Regions from separate parts of the Mesorhizobium sp. B2-8-3 genome, predicted to be linked through region 1. Evidence: predicted binding sites of a transcription regulator. Region 1 holds the regulator's gene; the other holds the start of a gene.
The links. The regulator PhoB, encoded in region 1, activates phosphate uptake and scavenging genes when phosphate is short. The targets are predictions, from matches to a motif close to TGTCATNNANCTGTCAT.
Positions count from the first base shown of each region.

Region 2: the regulator PhoB is predicted to act here: its motif matches at 6,545-6,561, upstream of FJ418_RS12530 (alkaline phosphatase).

Region 1 is NZ_VFTW01000038.1:5,293-15,947, reverse strand. It holds gene FJ418_RS30180 (response regulator) at 1-1,759, shown strand, start outside; gene pstS (phosphate ABC transporter substrate-binding protein PstS) at 2,338-3,396, shown strand; gene pstC (phosphate ABC transporter permease subunit PstC) at 3,461-4,447, shown strand; gene pstA (phosphate ABC transporter permease PstA) at 4,451-5,302, shown strand; gene pstB (phosphate ABC transporter ATP-binding protein PstB) at 5,299-6,102, shown strand; gene phoU (phosphate signaling complex protein PhoU) at 6,123-6,830, shown strand; gene phoB (phosphate regulon transcriptional regulator PhoB) at 6,847-7,536, shown strand; gene FJ418_RS30145 (ROK family protein) at 7,858-9,099, opposite strand; gene xylF (D-xylose ABC transporter substrate-binding protein) at 9,370-10,410, shown strand; gene FJ418_RS30135 (sugar ABC transporter permease) at 10,558-10,655, shown strand, end outside.
Region 2 is NZ_VFTW01000006.1:170,660-181,314, reverse strand. It holds gene FJ418_RS12555 (hypothetical protein) at 46-381, opposite strand; gene FJ418_RS12550 (XRE family transcriptional regulator) at 515-1,630, opposite strand; gene FJ418_RS12545 (hypothetical protein) at 1,627-2,304, opposite strand; gene typA (translational GTPase TypA) at 2,448-4,277, opposite strand; gene FJ418_RS12535 (hypothetical protein) at 4,473-4,760, shown strand; gene FJ418_RS12530 (alkaline phosphatase) at 4,898-6,472, opposite strand; gene FJ418_RS12525 (MFS transporter) at 6,772-8,055, opposite strand; gene FJ418_RS12520 (TetR/AcrR family transcriptional regulator) at 8,134-8,742, shown strand; gene FJ418_RS12515 (hypothetical protein) at 8,787-9,377, shown strand; gene FJ418_RS12510 (TetR/AcrR family transcriptional regulator) at 9,394-10,005, opposite strand; gene FJ418_RS12505 (MFS transporter) at 10,086-10,655, shown strand, end outside.

The sequences.
Region 1 (10,655 bases):
CGGCTCGCTCTATCTGATCGGCTCCACCACCGACATCACCGAGCTCAAGCAGCGCGAGGCCGAGCTCAGCGAGGCGCGCCGGCGCGCCGTGCTCGCCGACCGGGCCAAGTCGGAATTCCTCGCCAATATGAGCCACGAGATCCGCACGCCGATGAATGGGGTTCTTGGAATGGCAGAGCTGCTGGCAAAGTCGGACCTCGATCCGAAGCAGAAGACGTTCACCGACATCATCGTCAAATCCGGCAACGCGCTGCTCACCATCATCAACGACATCCTCGATTTCTCCAAGATCGATGCCGGCCAGATGGTGCTCGACCCGGCGCCCTTCAATCTCGCCGAGGCGATAGAGGATGTGGCGACGCTGGTGTCGACGCGCGCCAAGGAGAAGGACCTCGAGCTCATCGTCCGTGTCCAGCCGGGGCTCGACGGCCAGTTCGTCGGCGATGTCGGCCGGATCAGGCAGATCGTCACCAACCTGCTCGGCAACGCCGTGAAGTTCACCGACGAGGGCCATGTCCTGGTCGACGTGACGGGCGACCGGGTCCCCGCGGGCACGAAGCTCACCATTTCCGTGACGGATACCGGTATCGGCATTCCGGAAGACAAGCTGAAGCTGGTGTTCGAGAAATTCAGCCAGGTCGACACCTCCTCGACCAGGCGGCATGAGGGCACCGGGCTTGGCCTTGCCATCACCTCGCGGCTGGTCGAGATGATGGGCGGCGAGATCGGCGTCGACAGCGCCGAAGGCAAGGGCTCCACCTTCTGGTTCACCGTCACGCTGCCCAGGGCCGAGCAGGGCGGGCAGCGCATCATGCCGGTCGATGTCACCGGCGCGCGCGTGCTCATCGTCGACGACAACGCCGTCAACCGCTCGATCCTGAGCGAGCAGATGGCGTCGTGGACGTTCGATTCCTGCGCGGCCGAAAGCGGCGCCGAGGGGTTGAAGGTGCTGATTGCCGCCGCCGCCTATGGCGTGCCGGTCGATTGCGTGGTGCTCGACTATCAGATGCCCGGCATGACCGGCGCCGAGATGGCGCGCATCGTGCGCAACACGGCGGGCCTGGCGCATACGCCCATCATCATGCTGACCTCGGTCGACCAGTCGCTTGCCGGCACGGCCTATCGCGACCTCGGCATCGATGCGCAACTGATCAAGCCGGCGCGCTCCTCCATTCTCCTGGAAACGCTGGTCTCGACCATCCAGCGCCACCGCCACAGCAGCACGGCCGCGCAGCCGCAACCCGTCATTGGCGCCGGCAGCTCCCCGCAAGCCGCTCCGGCGCAGACGGCGGCATCGGACCGCGCCATGCTGCAGCCGCCGCCGGCGCGGGCGCGTCCACGCCCTGCCGATGCGGAGCGCGGGCTCGACATCCTCGTCGCCGAGGACAATGAGGTGAACCAGATGGTGTTCACCCAGATCCTCGGCGAGACCGGTTACCGCTTCGAGATCGTCGGCAATGGCCGCAAGGCGCTCGACGCCTTCGGCAGGCTCAATCCGCGCATGATCCTGATGGACGTGTCGATGCCGGAAATGAACGGGCTGGAGGCGACGGGCGCCATCCGCAGGCTCGAGGAGGACATGGGCACGCATGTGCCGATCGTCGGCGTCACCGCGCACGCGCTGAAGGGCGACCGCGAACGCTGCCTGGAGGCCGGCATGGACGATTACCTGCCGAAGCCGATCAGTCCGCGGGCGCTGCTCGAAAAGCTCGAGCGATGGCTGGGCTCGGACGTCGAGACCCGGCGCAACGCAGGTTAGAGCAATATCGGGAAAAGCGTGAAACGCTCAGGCTCCGGCGCCTTCGCGTAGCCGTCCGTCCCGGAACTGCGCGAAATCAAGAGTCAAGGCGGATTTTAGCCGGCTGGCGGGCGCAGGGCGTTGACGCATGCGTATGGTGCGATCGCACCATATCAAAGCAAACGCCAAGCTCGGACAATCGTGACATTGATTCCGCTCTTCGGTTACGGGCGGGAGCAGCGACCGCCAACAAGAAACAGCGTCGACTCTACCCCAACGGACCTGTTTTCGGCGATGGCCAGGCCATGATCCGCTCTGGCATTCAGGCAACGCACTCTCGTCCGGATTTTATTTCCCGGCGGCCGTCATCCGGCCGCCGGGATAAATTTTGTTTCAAAAGTCAGACAAGTTACTGATTCCCGCGGCAAACTCCGGCCGGTCCTTCGAGGCCGCCGCGGACCCTTCCGAGCATCCCCGTTCAGGCGTTACCGGGCTGACACGAAACTGTCATGCGACTGTAATAATCGAAGGCTATTGCGCTCACCGGGCGCCGATAGAACGGGTGCCGAAAGACCATCTTCCGAACAGGAGCAGGCCACATGAGACATTTCATCCGCTCGGCGGCCGTTGCGATTGCAATGGCTGCGGCATCAACCCTTAGCATCTCCGCCGCAATGGCAGCCGATATCTCCGGCGCCGGCGCCACTTTCCCCTATCCGATCTATGCGAAGTGGGCCGACGCCTACAAGAAGGAGACCGGCATCGGTCTCAACTACCAGTCGATCGGCTCCGGCGGCGGCATCAAGCAGATCAAGGCCAAGACCGTGACCTTCGGCGCTTCCGACGCGCCGCTGAAGGGCGAGGATCTGGACTCCACCGGGCTCGCGCAGTTCCCGATGGTGATGGGCGGCATCGTTCCGGTCGTCAATCTCGAAGGCATCAAGCCGGGCGAACTGGTGCTCGACGGTCCGACGCTGGCCGACATCTTCGCCGGCAAGATCACCAACTGGAACGACGAAGCGATCAAGAAGCTCAACCCCGACGCCAAGCTGCCCGACCAGGCGATCGCCGTCGTCCACCGTTCGGACGGCTCAGGCACCACGTTCAACTTCAGCTACTACCTGGCCGACGTCAGCGCCGACTGGAAGTCGAAGGTCGGCGTCAACACCGCGCTCGAATGGCCGGTGGGCATCGGCGCCAAGGGCAATGAAGGCGTCGCCAACAACGTCTCGCAGACCGGCGGCGCGATCGGTTACGTCGAATACGCCTATGCCAAGCAGAACAAGCTGACCTACACCGACCTGATCAACAAGGACGGCAAGAAGGTCGAGCCGACCGCCGCCGCGTTCTCGGCCGCCGCGGCCAATGCCGACTGGAGCTCGCAGCCGGGCTACGGCGTCATCCTGGCCAACCAGGCCGGTGCTGAATCCTGGCCGATGACGTCGGCCACCTGGATCCTCGTCTACAAGAAGCCCGACGACACTGCGGCCACGACCGAAGCGCTCAAGTTCTTCGCCTGGTCCTATGCCAAGGGCGACGAGCTGGCCGCGGGCCTGGACTACGTTCCGATGCCCGACGCGGTCGTGAAGAGCGTCGAGGAAATGTGGGGCAAGGACATCGTCGACGCGAGCGGCAAGCCGCTCTACTCCGGCATGTAATTCCTAGCGAATAAGGAGGGCGTCTCCGGCGCCCTCCTGTCTCTTTCGAAATGCGAGGGGCTAAATGACAGCCGTTTCCGACGCCGCGACATCGTCCGCCCTGCGGACCAGGGAAGCGACAGTGCGCCGCTTCGCCTTCACCGACATGGCATTCCGGACGGCCACGCGCCTTTCCGCCATCCTCGTGCTGGTTCTGCTCGGCGGGGTCGCGATCTCGCTGGTCGCCGGCTCGTGGGAGGCGCTGTCGAAGTTCGGCTTCTCCTTCCTGACCACCGAATCCTGGAACCCGGTCACCGAGAATTTCGGCGCCCTGGCGCCCATCTACGGCACCATCGTCACCTCGGCCATCGCCATTCTCATCGCTGTGCCGATCGGCATCGGCATCGCCATCTTTCTGACCGAGCTCTGCCCGCGTCCGCTCAGGCGCCCGATCGCCATCGCGGTCGAGCTGCTCGCAGGCATTCCCTCGATCATCTACGGCATCTGGGGCCTGTTCGTGTTCGCGCCGTTCCTGCAGACGACGATCCAGCCCTTCGTCATCTGGCTCTTCAAAGGCATCCCCGGCCTCAACAGCCTGTTTGCCGGCCCGCCCTACGGCATCGGCCTGCTGACCTCGTCGCTGATCCTTGCCATCATGGTGCTGCCCTTCATCACCTCGATCACCAAGGACGTGTTCGACACGGTGCCGGCGGTGCTGAAGGAATCGGCATACGGCATCGGCTGCACGACCTGGGAAGTGACCCGGCGCGTGACCATCCCCTATACCCGCGTCGGCATCATGGGCGGCGTCATGCTCGGCCTCGGCCGCGCGCTCGGCGAGACGATGGCGGTTACCTTCGTCATCGGCAACGCGCACCGCATCAGCGCCTCGCTGTTTGCGCCGGGCACGACGATCTCGGCGACCATCGCCAACGAATTCACCGAAGCCGACGGCAATCTCTATACATCCTCGCTTGTATCGCTCGGCCTGATCCTGTTCATCATCACCTTCATCATCCTCGCGCTTGCACGCTACATGCTGTTGCGCATCGATAGCCGCACGGGAGCCTGACCGATGTCGACTGCCGCATCGCTTCACCAAAGCCGCAAACGCAAGAATGCCGTGATGATGGCGCTGTGCGTCGTCGCGGCCGGCATCGGCCTCGCCTGGCTGGCGCTGATCCTCGGCGCCTTGCTCTACAAGGGGCTCTCCGGGGTGAACCTGGCGGTGTTCACTGAAATGACGCCGCCGCCCGGCGACGCCGGCGGCCTGCTCAACGCCATCTACGGCAGCATCGTCATGACGATCATCGGCATCGTCGTCGGCACGCCGATCGGCGTGCTGGCTGGCACCTACATGGCCGAATATGGCCGCTTCTCGAAGCTCACGACGGTGGTGCGCTTCATCAACGACATCCTGTTGTCTGCGCCATCGATCATCATCGGCCTGTTCGTCTATGAGCTGATGGTGCGGCCGATGGGGCACTTCTCGGCGATTGCCGGCGCCGTCGCGCTGTCGATCCTGGTGATCCCCGTCGTGGTGCGCACCACCGAGGACATGCTGAACCTTGTGCCCAACGCGCTGCGCGAAGCAGGCGCCGCCATCGGCGCGCCGCGCTGGGTGGTGATCCGCTCCGTCGCCTACCGCGCGGCAATGTCGGGCATCGTCACCGGAATCCTGCTGGCGATCGCCCGCATCTCCGGCGAGACGGCGCCGCTTCTCTTCACCGCGCTCAACAACCAGTTCTGGTCGAGCAATCTCAATGCGCCGATGGCCAGCCTGCCGGTGACCATCTTCCAGTTCGCTCTCAGCCCTTACGAGGAATGGCAGCAACTGGCCTGGACGGGCGCACTCATAATCACCCTGACGGTTCTCGGGCTGAGCATCATCGCCCGCAGCCTAACCGGACGCAGAGAGGACAGATGAAACCGATGTTGTCCACCGACCTGAACGCAGCCGATACGACCGTCGAGAAGGCCAAGATCGAGGTCAAGAACCTCAATTTCTACTATGGCCAGTCGAAGGCGCTGAAGGACATCAACCTGTCCCTGCCCGAGCGCAGCGTGACAGCCTTCATCGGCCCGTCGGGCTGCGGGAAGTCGACGCTGCTGCGCGTGCTCAACCGCATCTACGAGCTCTATCCGAAGCAGAGCGCCGAGGGCCAGGTGCTGCTCGACGGCAAGAACATCCTCGACCGCTCGCAGGACCTCAACCTGCTGCGCACCAAGATCGGCATGGTGTTCCAGAAGCCGACGCCGTTCCCGATGTCGATCTACGAGAACATCGCCTTCGGCGTCAGGCTCTATGAGAAGATCAGCAAGGCCGAGATGGATAGCCGCGTCGAGCAGGCGCTGAAGCGCGCCGCGCTGTGGACCGAGGTCAAGGACAAGCTCAACGCCAGCGGCCTCAGCCTCTCGGGCGGCCAGCAGCAGCGCCTGTGCATCGCCCGCACCGTGGCGGTGAAGCCCGAGGTCATCCTGCTCGACGAGCCGGCCTCGGCGCTCGATCCGCTGTCGACCGCCAAGATCGAGGAACTGATCGACGAGTTGCAGGCCGACTACACGATCGTCATCGTCACCCACAACATGCAGCAGGCGGCGCGCGTGTCGCGGCAGACGGCGTTCATGTATCTGGGCGAGCTGGTGGAGTTCGACCGGACCGAGAAGATCTTCACCTCGCCTCGCGAGAAGCGCACGCAGGACTACATAACCGGCCGCTTCGGCTGAGTTCATACGAGGACATCATCATGGCCGAACATACCGTCGCCTCCTTCGACGAGGATCTGAGGCAGATCAGCCGGCTCATCAACGACATGGGCGATCTCGCCAGCTCCATGGTCGGCGGTGCGACCAGGGCGCTGCTCGAGACCGACAATGCGCTGGCGCAGCGCGTCGTCTCCGACGACGCCATCATGGACGCTCGTCAGCGCGAGCTCGACGACCGCGCCATCACGCTGATCGCCAAGCGGCAGCCGATGGCGGACGACCTGCGCAACGTGGTCGGCTCGATCCGCATGGCGGGCGACCTCGAACGCATCGGCGATCTCGCCAAGAACATCGCCAAGCGCGTCGGCTCGGTCGGCGTCAGCGCCGCGCCGCGCGACCTCACGCATTCGATCGATTCGATGGCGCAGCTGGTGCTGATCCAGGTCCAGGCCGTGATCCAGGAATACATGGTGGGCGATGCCACGGCGCTGGCCAAGCTTCGCAACGACGACGAGCGCATCGACGTCAAATACACGTCCGTCTTCCGCGAGCTGTTGACCTACATGATGGAAGACCCGCGCAACATCACCGCTTGCACGCATCTTCTGTTCTGCGCCAAGAACCTCGAGCGCATCGGCGACCATGTGACCAACATCGCCGAGAATGCCTATTATGTGCTGACCGGCACGCAATTGCCCGCCAATCGTCCGAAGCAGGACGAGACCGCAATGTCGGCGCCGGCGGCCTGACGAAAAGGTTACCCCAATGATCGCGCCACGCATCATGGTGGTGGAGGACGAGGAGCCGCTGGGGGTGCTGCTCCGCTACAATCTCGAATCCGAGGGTTACCAGGTCGAAGTGGTGACCCGCGGCGACGAGGCCGAAATCCGCCTTCAGGAAAACGTTCCCGACCTGCTCGTGCTCGACTGGATGGTGCCGGCGGTTTCCGGCATCGAGCTCTGCCGGCGTCTCAGGATGCGGCCCGAGACCGAGCGGCTGCCGATCATCATGCTGACGGCGCGCGGCGAGGAAAGCGACCGCGTGCGCGGCCTCTCGACCGGCGCCGACGACTATCTGGTCAAGCCATTCTCGACGCCGGAGTTCATGGCGCGCGTCAAGGCGCTGCTGCGCCGCGCCAAGCCGGAGGTGCTGTCCAGCGTGCTCAAGGTCGGCGACATCGTGCTCGACCGCGAATCGCACCGGGTCTACCGCAAGAAGAGCGAGATCAGGCTCGGCCCGACCGAGTTCCGCCTGCTCGAATTCATGATGCGTCATCCCGGCCGCGTGTTCTCGCGCAGCCAGCTGCTCGACAATGTCTGGGGCGAGACGATCTATATCGACGAGCGCACCGTGGACGTCCATGTCGGGCGCCTGCGCAAGGCGGTCAACAACGGCCGCATGCCGGACGTCATCCGCACCATCCGCGGGGCGGGGTACGCGATCAGGGAGGATTAGTCCCGAGGGCGGAAGTTCCGACGGGATCGGCACTCCAACATTAACGCTGGTGGGTAGTCGAGACGCTTGCGCTTCGTCATCCACGGGCGGAGCAAGGAGCGTAGCGACGCAGCGCAGACCCGAGGATCCATGCCGTGACTTCCACGCGCCGCTATGGCGCAGAACTCTGCACCGCTGCACCCTACGATCGAGGTAACGGCATGGATTCCAGGGTCTGCGCGCGTCGCTTCGCTCCTTGCTCCGCCCTGGAATGACGAAGTCGCGGTGGCTTCGGCCAATCTCCAACGTTGGTGCGATTCGCGGCTTCAGCGCCATGTTCGCTCAGGCCACGTTCTTCCCGGCCCCCGCTCTGGCCTGCACCCCCGGCGCGAAAATCTCCTGATCGACGAAGGTCAGCGCGCGCATGGCGCAGCCTTCGCGGATAAGCGGCAGTTCGTTCGGCTCGGTGTCGAAGGAGATCGATTCCGAGTGCTGGCCGCCGGCGGTCTGGGCGATCGCCTCTCGCAGCGCCGGCTCGATCAGGTCGAAGGCGGCCGCGCTTACGCCGACCATGGCGACAGGCGCCGGGTCGATGAGGGCGAACAGGCTGCCGAGGCCGAAACCGAGCGCTTCGCCGGCCCGGCGATAAGCCTCCCGTTCGGGTCCGTCCTCCTGCCGGGCTTTCGCGGCCAGCGCGCGCATATCGGCGTCGCCGACGTCGGTCGGGGTGGCGTCCTCGCTTATTCCCATGGCGCTGCGCCAGATCGCGTAATTGCCGGCATAGGCCTCGACGCAGCCGCGGCGGCCGCAGCGGCAAAGCGCGCCGCCCGGACGATGGATCATATGGCCGAACTCGCCGCCGGAGGAATGCGTGCCGCTGAACAGCGCGCCCTTCAGCACAAGGCCCATGCCGATACCGTGCGAGAGCAGGATGGCGATGAAGTCGTCGCGATAGCGCTCGGGATCGCGCCATTGCAGCGCCACCGCCATCATGTTGCAGTCGTTCTCCATGGTGGCGGGAATACCGAATTCCCTTTCGAGGAGGTCGGCGAAAGGGATGTCGGTCAGCGGCGTGATCGGCGACCACAGCATGGCGCGTGAATGGGAATCGGTGATGCCTTGAATGCCCATGGCGATGCGGGCGACGCTGCCCACGTCGAGGTCGGGATCCCCCAGCCGGCGCCGCACGATCGCCATGCATTCGCCGATCAGCTCGTCGCGGGGCATGACAAGCGTGTCGAGGCGCTGCTGCTCCTCGGCAACCACCTGGCCGGCATAATCGATCACGGCGACCGACAGGAAGTTCAGCGACAGCACCACGGTCAGCACCGCGGCGGCTTCGGGGTTCAGCGCCAGACCGATCTGCGGCCGGCCGCGTTTCAACGCCGTCGGCTCGCTGGCCTTGCTTTCGGTGAGAATGCCTTCCTGGATCAGATCGGCGGAGATCGCCGAAATGGTCGAGTGGCTGAGCCCGGTGGTGGCAGCAATCTCCGTGCGCGAGGGCTGGCCGGCGCGGCGCACGGCCGAAATCACCATGGCGCGGTTGCGCCGGCGCAAATCGTCGTGACGGATTCCGACCGACATCGTCTCGCACGTCCTCCCAGTCATCGCGGCCTTGTGATGATGATGCCATGGCCTGTCGGTGACATGCTAGGGATAGTGGCAGAAGCCGCAGCCTGTGTCATTATTTATTGCGGATGTCGAAAAAAATGCCCTGACCCATCAAAACCCATCAGAATCGCAGTTGACAGCGTCGTTTTGCTGGATCACTATTTTTTTGAGGCTCGAAAAAAAGCCTCTATGCCGGCCTTCGGGCCAGTCTGGGTCGCGCCGCACAGGCGCAGGGAGGATATCATGAAGAAATTCGCAGCCGCCATTCTGGCGGGCGTTGCCATGTCGCTGACGCTGGCGTCGGTCGCCGAGGCGAAGGACAAGGTGATCGGCGTGTCGTGGTCGAATTTCCAGGAAGAGCGCTGGAAGACCGACGAAGCGGCGATGAAGGCCGCCATTGAGGCCGCCGGCGACAAGTACATCTCGGCCGACGCGCAGTCCAATCCGGGCAAGCAGCTGACCGACGTCGAAAGCCTGATCTCGCAAGGCGCCAACGCGCTGATCATCCTGGCGCAGGATGCCTCGGCAATCGGCCCGGCGGTGCAGAAGGCGCTCGATGAAGGCATTCCGGTCGTCGGCTACGACCGCCTGATCGAGAACAAGGACGTGTTCTACCTGACCTTCGACAACAAGGAAGTCGGCCGCATGCAGGCCCGCGAGGTGTTCAAGGTCAAGCCGGAAGGCAATTATGTCTTCATCAAGGGCTCGGGCGCCGATCCGAACGCCGACTTCCTGTTCTCGGGCTCCATGGAAGTGCTGAAGGAGGCGATCGACAGCGGCAAGATCAAGAATGTCGGCGAGGCCTATACCGACGGTTGGCTGCCCGCCAACGCGCAGAAGAACATGGAGCAGTTCCTGACCGCCAACGACAACAAGGTCGACGCGGTCGTGGCGGCCAATGACGGCACCGCAGGCGGCGTCGTCGCGGCGCTGACGGCGCAAGGCCTGGCCGGCACCGTTCCGGTCTCGGGCCAGGACGGCGACCACGCGGCGCTCAACCGCATCGCGCTCGGCACGCAGACCGTGTCGGTGTGGAAAGACGCGCGCGAGCTCGGCAAGAACGCCGCCGAGATCGCCTTGCAGCTCGCCGACGGCAAGAAGATGGGCGACATCGCCGGCGCCAAGGACTTCACGACGCCCGGCGGCAACACCGTCAAGTCGCTGTTCCTGACTCCGATCGCGATCACCAAGGACAATCTCAACGTCGTCATCGACGCCGGCTGGATCAAGAAGGACGAAGTCTGCGCGGGCGTTGCCGCCGGTAGCGTCAAGGCCTGCAACTAAGTCTGCCGGCTCTCGATCAAAATCCCTGCGCCGCGGCCTGAAAGCCGCGGCGTTTTCTCAAAAAGATTTGTGTTTCCGCCTCTGGCGGATAGCTTCTAGGCTTGGCCAGGCATCCGCGCCAGACGGGCAGGCCGGCGGGAGGAAATCATGACCGACACGACGTCTACCCAACCGGCGGACACCGCGCGCGCGTCGGAACTCGGCGCCGTCGCCCGGTTCCTGAAGGCGACCGAGCTCGATACCCG
Region 2 (10,655 bases), on a different contig from region 1:
CGCAACCACCGGGATGGCGAAAGCAAACCGACTGCCGGTAGTGTCTCAGTTAGAAATTAAGGCCTTCGCGTAGGCCTTCGCAAAATCCGCAGAGGATGGCGGATAAATGTCGTACCAGTCCTGCGCATAGACGCGCTCTCGTTCCTTATCGAAGTCTGTAGGGTCAAGCGGGATTTCGTCGCCTGGCGTCCCACGTATTTTTCCAACCACGATGGAGTTGAGTGTCGGAAGGCCGTTTTGATGGCAATAAAACGCTATATGGCCAAGTATTTGTGCTAAAACTCCCGCCGCAGGCTTACCATACATCAGCACAGACAGGCCTTTGTAAGTAGATGTTTGTCTGTTCTTAGCCATCCCGACGAGGATCTGCCATGCCTGCACGGCTCTCTCCGAGTGAGACGCCGTTGGGTTAAATTTCTGCATTTTCCTTGACCGTGGTTGTATAGGCCGCGCGTGCCAGATTGTACACGTTCCCAATATGTGAAACTTTATGCTTAATGCTAAGCGTTAAGGTTCACTTTAAAAGTCGCAATTGAACGACCTTTGTCTGAAGTTCTTCCCTCTGCAGGCCGGACAGGCTCTCAATATCGAAGGTGTTGAGTGATAGCGCGCCGACAACTTGTGCCTTGGACTGGACGCCGTGGTCCATCAGCATTCGCATGCCTGTCGCCAATACGGTCGGCGGCGGCAAATGGAAGGCGTTGTCCAGCGGTTCCTTTTTGCGGATGCGCCGTATGTTCATCTGTTTCCAGATATATTGGACCTGAACAGGGTTTAGAATTTCGAGGTCCTTGCAGCGGTAGACCATAGCGGCAACGGCAACCCGCCAGCGTTGTTTCATCGCTAAGAAATAATCGATGGACGTGCTGGCCACCTCGGATGCGAACTGGGACCTTGGCAGCAAAAACGCACCAGCGAAGCGGTTTGCTTGCCGTTCGATCCGGTCGAGGTTCTTGCTTGTCACCTCGACCGACGCATGCAGCACAATATGGCCAAGTTCATGCGCAAGATTGAAAAGCGTGCGCGACGTGCTCTGCACTTCCCTAGAGTAGAGGATATATGGTCGCCCTCCCTGCCAGCGCGAAACCGCATCCATGTCCTCGCACTTTACTTCTTCCTCGATCAAGATGCAGCCATTGAACTCCAGCACGGCGGTGAGATCGGTTACAGGCTCTTGAGCGAGCCCCCAAAGCTTGCGGACCGCCTCTGCGACAGTTTCAATTTTGTCATCATCGTCCACCTCATAATCGAAGTCGATTTCGGGCAAACGGACGGGTGGCAATTCGATGAACCGCTCAAGATAGGACGTAATGTCGAAGGCCCATTCGAGTCGGCGGGCAACACGCAGTCGCTCTGGCCGCTGCATCCTTTTCAAGCTGCGCCAGTTAGGCATGCGGAAGCGCGATACAGATCTGTTTCTCGGTGTCGTGAAAAAAGAGGGCGGCTGTCCCGTCACCTCGATTATCCGGGCAAACACTTCGCCCCTTGGCGTGCTCAAGCCGGTTTCATAGTGTCCAACAGCGCCGCGCGAGACACCAATCGCATCAGCGAATTGTTCGTCGGTTAGCCCGGCCGATTCGCGCGCCTCCCGGATGCGTTCCGGGATCACCTTATGCTGCTCGCCGATCATTTCTCTTTGCCGGATTCGATATCGTCTTTTTGCTGCTCAAGTGCTTCCTGAACTTCCTCCCGGAATTTCATTGCATCACGCGGATTGACTTTGGGTCTTTTCGACTCCTCAGGTCTAACAATCGCCGTGCGCGTGGCGTTCAGCGCGTCTTTTCGAGCTAGCCAGGTTTCGCTTTCTTGCCCACTCGGTAGGCCCCAAAGTGCATGGCTCAACGCACCATTCTTGGTGGCCCCGTAACAAAGCCACGCGGTGTAGAACTTCGCCGTAGGCAGATGGACCACCTTCGGGTCGTCGAACATGTCGATCTGGTTTGAGTGGCGCTTGTCCTGCTGATTTGGCGTGTCCTCAGGAAACGCTTCTTTTTCCGGGGTTCTCACCAAAAAACCGCGACACTGGCCGCTGCGGATTTCCAGCCAGTGCCAGCTACCAATGGGCATGGGAGTAAACTCAGCGACAAATGGAAGGTCGCCGGCTTCACAGAGTTGGTGGATACGAAACATCACACCCGCGCGGCGCATCAGGCCTCGGAAATCTTTCCCTACAGGAGTATCGAGGAAGGGAAGACTTTTGACGGCGTCATCGCCGAGCGCAACCCCCTCGCGCAATGCACGAATTGTGTCGCCGTAGGTATGCTCGGGGAATGCAGTATCAAGCGCTTCTACGTAGTCGGGCATGGCAAAAGTCCTGTTCTGACTGGTGCATACCCTCTTACCAAAATTACCGTCCTGCGTCTAGCAGACTATTTGTTTTTCCCGACTTTCGGCAGCCTTCAAAAAGAGGGAGCACCCGCTCCCCCTTTTTGGCTTCCGTGGAAAGCTTACGCCGCGCCCATCACCTTGGCGGCCTTTTCGAAACGCTTGCGCTCGTTAGGATCGAGATAGAGCTTGCGCAGCCGAATGGTCTTCGGCGTCACTTCGACCAGCTCGTCGTCCTGGATCCAGGCCAGCGCCCGCTCCAGCGTCATGCGGATCGGCGGGGTCAGCTTCACCGCCTCGTCCTTGCCGGCGGCGCGGATGTTGGTGAGCTTCTTGCCCTTGAGCACGTTCACTTCGAGGTCGTTGTCGCGCGAATGGACGCCGATGATCATGCCCTGATAGACCTTGACACCCGGATCGATGATCATCGGGCCGCGGTCTTCGAGGTTCCACATCGCGTAGGCGACCGATTCGCCCTGCTCGTTGGAGATCAGCACGCCGTTGGTGCGGCCGGGCAGCTCGCCCTTGTAAGGCTCATAGGCGAAGAACAGGCGGTTCATCACAGCGGTGCCGCGCGTGTCGGTCAACAATTCGGACTGATAGCCGATCAGGCCGCGCGTCGGTGCGTGGAAGACAAGGCGCTGGCGGTTGCCGCCGGACGGACGAAGCTCGACCATCTCGGCCTTGCGTTCCGACATCTTCTGCACGACGACGCCGGCATGCTCCTCGTCGACGTCGATGACGACTTCCTCGACCGGCTCCAGCAGCTGGCCGTCGTCGCCCTTCTGCATGACGACGCGCGGACGCGACACGGCAAGCTCGAAACTTTCGCGGCGCATCGTCTCGATCAGCACAGCGAGCTGCAATTCGCCGCGGCCGGAGACGAAGAAGGAGTCCTTCTCCGCCGATTCCTCGATCTTGAGCGCGACATTGCCCTCGGCCTCGCGCAGCAGGCGGTCGCGGATGACGCGGCTGGTCACCTTGTCGCCCTCGGTGCCGGCAAGCGGCGAGTCATTGACGAGGAAGGACATCGTGACGGTCGGCGGGTCGATCGGCTGCGCATGCAGCGGCTCGCTCACCGCCGGGTCGCAGAAAGTGTCGGCGACGGTGCCCTTCGACAGGCCGGCGATGGCCACGATGTCGCCCGCATGGGCTTCGTCGATCGGCTGGCGCTCGAGACCGCGGAAGGCGAGTATCTTGGAGACGCGGCCGGCTTCGATCTGCGTGCCGTCGTGATGCAGCACCTTGACCGCCTGGTTGGCCTTCAGCGTGCCGGACTCGATGCGGCCGGTGATGATGCGGCCGAGGAACGGGTTGGCTTCGAGGATGGTCCCGATCATGCGGAACGGGCCGGGATGAACGGTCGGTGCCGGCACATGCTTGACGACCAGGTCGAACAGCGGGGCGAGACCCTGGTCCTTCGGGCCCTCGGGATTTTCCGAAACCCAGCCGTCACGGCCAGAACCATAGAGGATTGGGAAATCGAGCTGCTCGTCGGTGGCGTCGAGCGCCGCGAACAGGTCGAACACCTCGTTGACCACTTCGATGTGGCGGGCGTCCGGACGGTCGATCTTGTTGATGACGACGATCGGTCGCAGGCCGACCTTGAGCGCCTTGCCGACCACGAACTTGGTCTGCGGCATCGGGCCTTCGGCGGCGTCGACGAGCACGATTGCCGAATCCACCATCGACAGGATGCGCTCGACCTCGCCGCCGAAATCGGCGTGTCCGGGCGTGTCGACGATGTTGATGCGGGTGCCGTGCCAGTCGACCGAGGTCGCCTTGGCCAGGATGGTGATGCCGCGTTCCTTTTCGAGGTCGTTGGAATCCATGGCGCGCTCGGCGACGCGCTGGTTGTCGCGGAAGGCGCCGGACTGTTTCAGAAGCTGGTCGACCAGCGTGGTCTTGCCATGGTCGACGTGCGCGATGATCGCGATATTGCGGAGGTTCATTTTTCTGGTCTCGGGAACGTTGCAGGCAGCAGGCCCAAAAGCGCCGCCTTTTTCGGTTGCGCGGCTCATACAAGGTTTTTCGCAATTGCGAAAGGGGAGGCACGACCCCAAATAGATGGTCACTGATTCTTAAACGTCTTGGTGTGAAATGATTCTGTTAACCAAGGCGGAACCTTTGAGGGGCCGGACAGTTCGATGTTCATGACCGATCATATGCCCAGATTGCGTCCGGTTTTTGTGTGGGCCGCGCTTGGCGTGCTTGTAGCGGCAGGCGCCGCGCAGTCGGCGGCCGTGCTGCGGGAAGCCGACCCGATCGCACCGCCCGACGCCAGGACAGTACAGCAGATGTTCGCCGACGCCCCCGATGGCGTCGACCCGATCGTCACCGGCCCGGTCAGCGCCGCCTTCAAGCAGCGCCAGAAGGATGCCAACTGCGACACCGCGGTCTGGCCGAACGTTCCGCGGGCTTGCTATCCCGACTGACGCTCTTCATTGCATTTTGGAATTGGTTCTGGACCGCCGCAGCGCTTTGAGGCCACGGCAGGATCTTTGACGCTGCTGCTCGCCTAGGGTGTGTTGAGATTCAGGTCAGGCCGGCATCACCTGAATATCAACGCAGCCTAAGCCGACCGCACCGGATCGAGCGTCACCTTGTAAAGCTCGTTGTCGTCGCGATCCATCAGCCGCACGGTGAGCTGTTCGGTCGCGCCCGAAATATCGACCAGGCCGAAGAACTGCAGCCCGGCCGACGGCGGCAGGTTCTGGCCCTGTTCGGCGGTCGGCGCCTTGATGAATTTCAGCTCCGGCCCGAAGGTCATGTCGAGGTCGTTGGGGCCGAAGGTGCCGGCATGGATCGGGCCGGAGACGAATTCCCAGAACGGATTGAAATCCTGGAACTGCGCCTTGTCGGGGTTGTAGTAATGCGCCGCGGTGTAATGCACGTCGGCGGTCAGCCACACCGTGTTGGTGATGCCGGCATTCTTGATGAAGCGCAGCACGTCGGCGAATTCGAGCTCGCGGCCCTTCGGCGCGCCATTGTCGTTATTGCTGACGGCTTCGAAACCGACCTTCTTCGCCGCGTCGTCCCAGACGACGAGGCTGAGCGGCATGTCGGCGGCGATGACCTTCCAGGTCGCCCTGGAATTGGCCAGCTCGCGCTTCAGCCACTTGGACTGCTCCTCGCCGATCATGCGCGACTTCGGCGTCAGCGTTTCTTCCATGTCGGGGCCGTTCGGGCCGCGATAGGAGCGCATGTCGAGGAAGAACACGTCGAGCAGCGGCCCATGCGAGATCTTGCGGTAGACGCGGCCTGGCTCCGACGGCTCGTAGCGGATGGTCGTCATCTCATGGAAGGCACGCGCCGCCCGGGCCGCCAGCACATGGATCGACTTTTCCTTGTAACGGTCGTCGGCGGTCAGGTCCTTCGAATCCGACCAGTTGTTGAGCACCTCGTGGTCGTCCCACTGGTAGAAGGTCGGACAGATGGCCGACAGGCCAAGCACATGCTTGTCCATCATGTTGTATTTCCACTGGTCGCGGTACTCGTCCAGCGTCTCGGCGACCTTGCGCTTGCCGTCGAGCATGACGACGTTCTTCCACTTGCCGCCGCCGGGCAGGTCGACCTCGTCCTTCAAGGCGCCGTCGGCATAGATCGTGTCGCCGGAATGCAGGAAGAAGTCCGGCGTGTGCTTGGCGATGGTCGAATAGGTCTTCATGCCGGTCTCGTCGATGCCCCAGCCCTGGCCGGCCGTGTCGCCCGACCAGGCGAAGCGCACATCGCGCTTCGAAGACGGCGCGGTGCGGAAGCGGCCGACGATCGGCTCGGAGACGGCGTTGATATCGGAGAGGTCGGCCGCCACCATGCGGTAGAAGATATCCTGGTCCGAGGCGAGGTCGGTGAGCAGCCGCTTCACCGTGTAGTCGCTGGCCGGCGAGGTGTCGAGCGGCGCGAGCCGCGTCGCATTGGCGAAGCTTTCGGTCGTCGACACCTCATACATGACACGCGCCGGACGGTCGGTGCGGGTCCACACCATGCCGGAGGTGGCGTCGACGTCACCGGACTGGACGCCATGCGTGAAGGCCGGGCGCTGGCTGGCGCGGGAATAATAAGGCAGCGCAAGTCCGGAGGCGCCGACAAGGCCGAAGGCGCTGGCCGAGGTGACGAAAGCGCGGCGGGTCAACGAAAGCTTGTTCATGGCTGTCTCCGGGATGGCATTGAGCGGGACCGCCAAGCTCTCGCTTCAATGTTTCAGGCGCATATCGGAACCATGAAGTTTTGATAACAGTGAACAGAACTGCTGATCTCCCCCCTCGTGGGGGAGATGGCCGGCAGGCCAGAGGGGGGCGCGAAGGATCGCCAACTTCTCAGCGTTTACTCGCTGAGCCTATACCCAACGGCCTAATTGGACTTGATTTCAACTGGATAGCTCGGCGGGACAGCGCCCCCTCTGCCCTGCCGGGCATCTCCCCCACAACAAGGGGGGAGATTGGCAGCTTAGACCATCTGCGGCTCCGGCCCGAAGGCCGGCCTGCTCGTGTTGATCAAGAGCGAAATACAAGCCGCCGCAATGCCGGTCATGCCGGCAATCAGGAAGGCCAGCTCGTAATTGCCCTGCAGCTCGCGCATCGTGCCGCCGAAGGCGGCGGCGGCCGCGGCGCCCACCTGGTGGCCAGCGACGATCCAGCCGAACACGATCGGTCCGCTGCGATCGCCGAACGCCTCGTTGGCAAGCCTCAGCGTCGGCGGCACGGTGGCGATCCAGTCGAGCCCGTAAAGCACGGCGAAGATGACCAGGCTGGTCGCCGAGAAGCCGGAATAGGGCAGGTAGATCAGTGACAGACCGCGCACCGCGTAATAGACGCCGAGCAGCTTGCGCGGATCGAAACGGTCGGTGAGCCAGCCAGACAGCGTGGTGCCGATCAGATCGAAAATGCCCATCATCGACAGCAGCCCGGCCGCCTGCACCTCGCCGATGCCCATATCGCCGCAGAAGGCGATGAGATGCGTGCCGACGAGTCCATTGGTGGTGAAGCCGCAGACGAAGAAGGTGGCGAACAGGTACCAGAACACCCGCGTGCCGGCAGCCCGCCGCAGCGTGTTCAGCGTATGGGCCAGAAAATTGCCCTGCGATGCAGGCGACACTGGCGGCACGTCGTCGGCATCGGCGCCGTAACGAACCTGGCCGATCGAAGCGGGGCGCTCCGGCACCAGCAGCAAGACGAAGGGTATCAGCGCGGCGGTGGCCAGCGCCACGGCAATCGCCACCGGCTTCCAGCCGCCGCTCTGCGCCAGCGAGGCGATGAGCGGCAGGAAGACCAGCATGCCGGTGGCGCTGGAGGCCGACATCAGCCCCATCATCAGGCCGCGATTGGTCTTGAACCAGCGGTTGATGATGGTGGCGCCCAGCACGCTCGCCACCGCGCCCGAACCGATGCCGGAAAACACGCCCCAGGTGATGAAAAGATGCCATGGCTCAGTCATCAACAGGCTGAGCGCGGTCGATCCCGACATCACCAGCAGCGCGCCTAGCAGCGTGCGGCGCAGCCCAATACGTTCCATCAGCGCGGCGGCGAACGGACCGGTCAGGCCGTAGAGCAGGATGCCGACGCTGGCGGCCCAGGACGTTACGTCGCGATGCCAGCCGAAGCTTTCCTCCAGCGGCACCATCATCACCGAGGGCGCCGAACGGAGCCCCGCCGCGATCAGCAGGCACAGGAAAATGACGGCAACAACGACGAATGCGTAGCGCTGGCCAAACGGACGGGACTGGGCTATCATGTTACTGACCGGTACGTTGCAATGGGATGAAGCCATAAATACGTACCGGTCAGTAACATTGTCAAGCGAGTTGTTTGCATGCCATCGGACAATAAAATTGAAGCGTCGTTGAGCGATGCCCCCGCTCCCAGGGCGGCGGATAAGATCCTGGACGTGGCGCGCGACCTCTTTTACCGCGAGGGCATAAGGGCGATCGGCGTCGACGAGATCGTCAGGCGTGCCGGCGTCACCAAGCCGAGCCTTTACCGCACCTTTCCGTCCAAGGACGAGCTTGCCGCCTCCTATCTGCGCAAATACGACCTCGAATTCTGGGAACGCTTCGACGAAGCGGTCGACGCGCATCCGGGCGATCCGCGCGCCCAGATCATCGCTTTCCTGACCCGCGTCGGCAAACGCACCCAAAAGCCGGATTATCGCGGCTGCGGCATGACCAACGCGGCGGTCGAATATCCCGAGCGCGGGCATCCCGCGCGGGTGGTGAGCGAGAACAACAAAGTGGAGCTGCGCCGGCGCCTGCGTGCCATGGCCGCCGCGATGGGCGCCGCCGATTCCGATACGCTGGGTGACGGTCTGCTGCTCCTCATCGAGGGCGCCTATATCAGCGGCCAGCTGTTTGGCCTGGGCGGACCGGCGGCCGCCGTCGCCCGCAACGCCGACCTCCTGATCGAAGCCAGCTTGAAGAAATAGCAATTGAAGCTACGCTTTCGGCAACTCGAACGGAGTTGTCAGCCATGCGTGCTCTTCTGATCCCGCTTGCCCTCGCCGGTTTCTGCCAAACGACCCAGGCCGGCGAAATCTCCAGCGCCTACACCGATCTCGACTGGAAGAAGGACTGCGTGACCTATGCCCAGGCCGCGGAAGGCGACGGCGACTGGGCGAGCCTCGTCTGCTCGGGCTATCGCGGCTACCCGGTGCTGATCGGCTACGACGACGCGCGAGAGTCTCTCTATTACGGCTTTCCATCCGACGACATGACCGCGGTCTGGGAGAGCTTCACCGCCTTCAACGGCTCGGGCCCGAAGGTCGAGTGGCGCATCGAAACCAATGGCGATGTCGCCATTCCCATCGCCGCCATCCACCGCCGCTCGATCAGCGACCCGCAGGACGACAAGAAATCGACCGACGTGCTGGTCGTCGCCAAGGTGGCGCAACCGGAAGAACATCAGGGCTGCACCGTCGGCCTGGTTCTAGCCACCGGCAACCCGCAGGCCAACGACCAGGCGCGCAAGCTTGCCGACGAAAAGGCGAAGACCTTCGCCTGCGGCAAGGACAAGCGCGAAGTGATCGGCGACGTGCCCGCTTTCGGCCGGGTGGACAACTAACCGCGACCGGGCTTCCTCAGCCTTCCCCGGCCTCCAGATGCCGGCTCAGCATCAGCCGCAAGTCCTCCAGCACGCCGTCGCGCAGCCGCTTCTCGCCGATCAGCGTCAGCGGAATGCGCATCAGCTGCGGCACGATCACCGCCAGCCTTTCGGCCTGTCCTGCCGGCAGCGGCGGATCGGCCGCGGCGAACAGCGTCGCGATCTGGCTGCGACGGTGCCCTCGCATGGCGCGCCGCCAGCCGTCGTCGCCCGGCAGGTCGAGCAGCGCCGAATAGGCCGGATGCCCGGCCATGAAGGTCCCAAGCCGCGCGAACAGCTGGTCGGCGATCACCGCCGCGCTCATCCCCTGCGTCCGGTCGCGCAGGTCGTCGAGCTCGGCCGAAAGCGCCTCCGCGTTCTGGGCGAGGATTGCCTGCGCCACCGCCTGCTTGGTCGGGAAGAACAGATAGAGCGTGCCGATGGCGGCGCCCGCCTTGGCGGCGATCTCGGTCATGGTCGTCGCGTCGAAACCCTTCTCGACGAACAGCTCCGAGGCCGCCGCCATCAGCGCGGCGACGCGGTCGCGGCCTCTTTTTTGCTGCGGCGCGCGCGGCTGCGGCACAGTTGCGCTTGATTTTTCCGAGGCCATCCTCATATTCCAAACCTGAGACTATCCTCATATATAGCCTGCCGGCCCTCGACGCGCCAGCAGCGCCGGATCTGAACGCCATGACCATCGCAAGACAGGACCGCCCACAGAGCCACAAATGGATGGTTCTGAGCAACACCACGCTCGGCATGCTGGCCGCAGCCATCAATGGCTCGATCCTTTTGATAAGCCTGCCGGCGGTGTTTCGCGGCATCGGCCTCAAGGCGCTCGACCCCGGCAACATCAATTACCTGCTCTGGGCGATCATCGGCTACATGATCGCCACCGCCGTGCTGGTCGTCGCCTTCGGCCGGCTGGGCGATCAGTTCGGCCGGGCGAAGATGTACAATCTCGGCTTCGCCATCTTCACCGCCGCCTCCATCGCGCTCAGCCTGCTGCCGGGACAAGGCGATTTCGCCGCCATGTATCTGATCGGCGTGCGCATCATCCAGGGCGTCGGCGGCGCGCTGATCATGGCCAATTCCACGGCGCTGCTCACCGACGCCTTCCCCGAGAACGAACGCGGCTTCGCGCTCGGCATCAATGTCGTGGCGGCGATCGGCGGCCAGTTCATCGGCCTTTTGATCGGCGGACTGCTCGCCGACACCGACTGGCGGCTGGTGTTCTGGATCAACGTGCCGTTCGGGCTT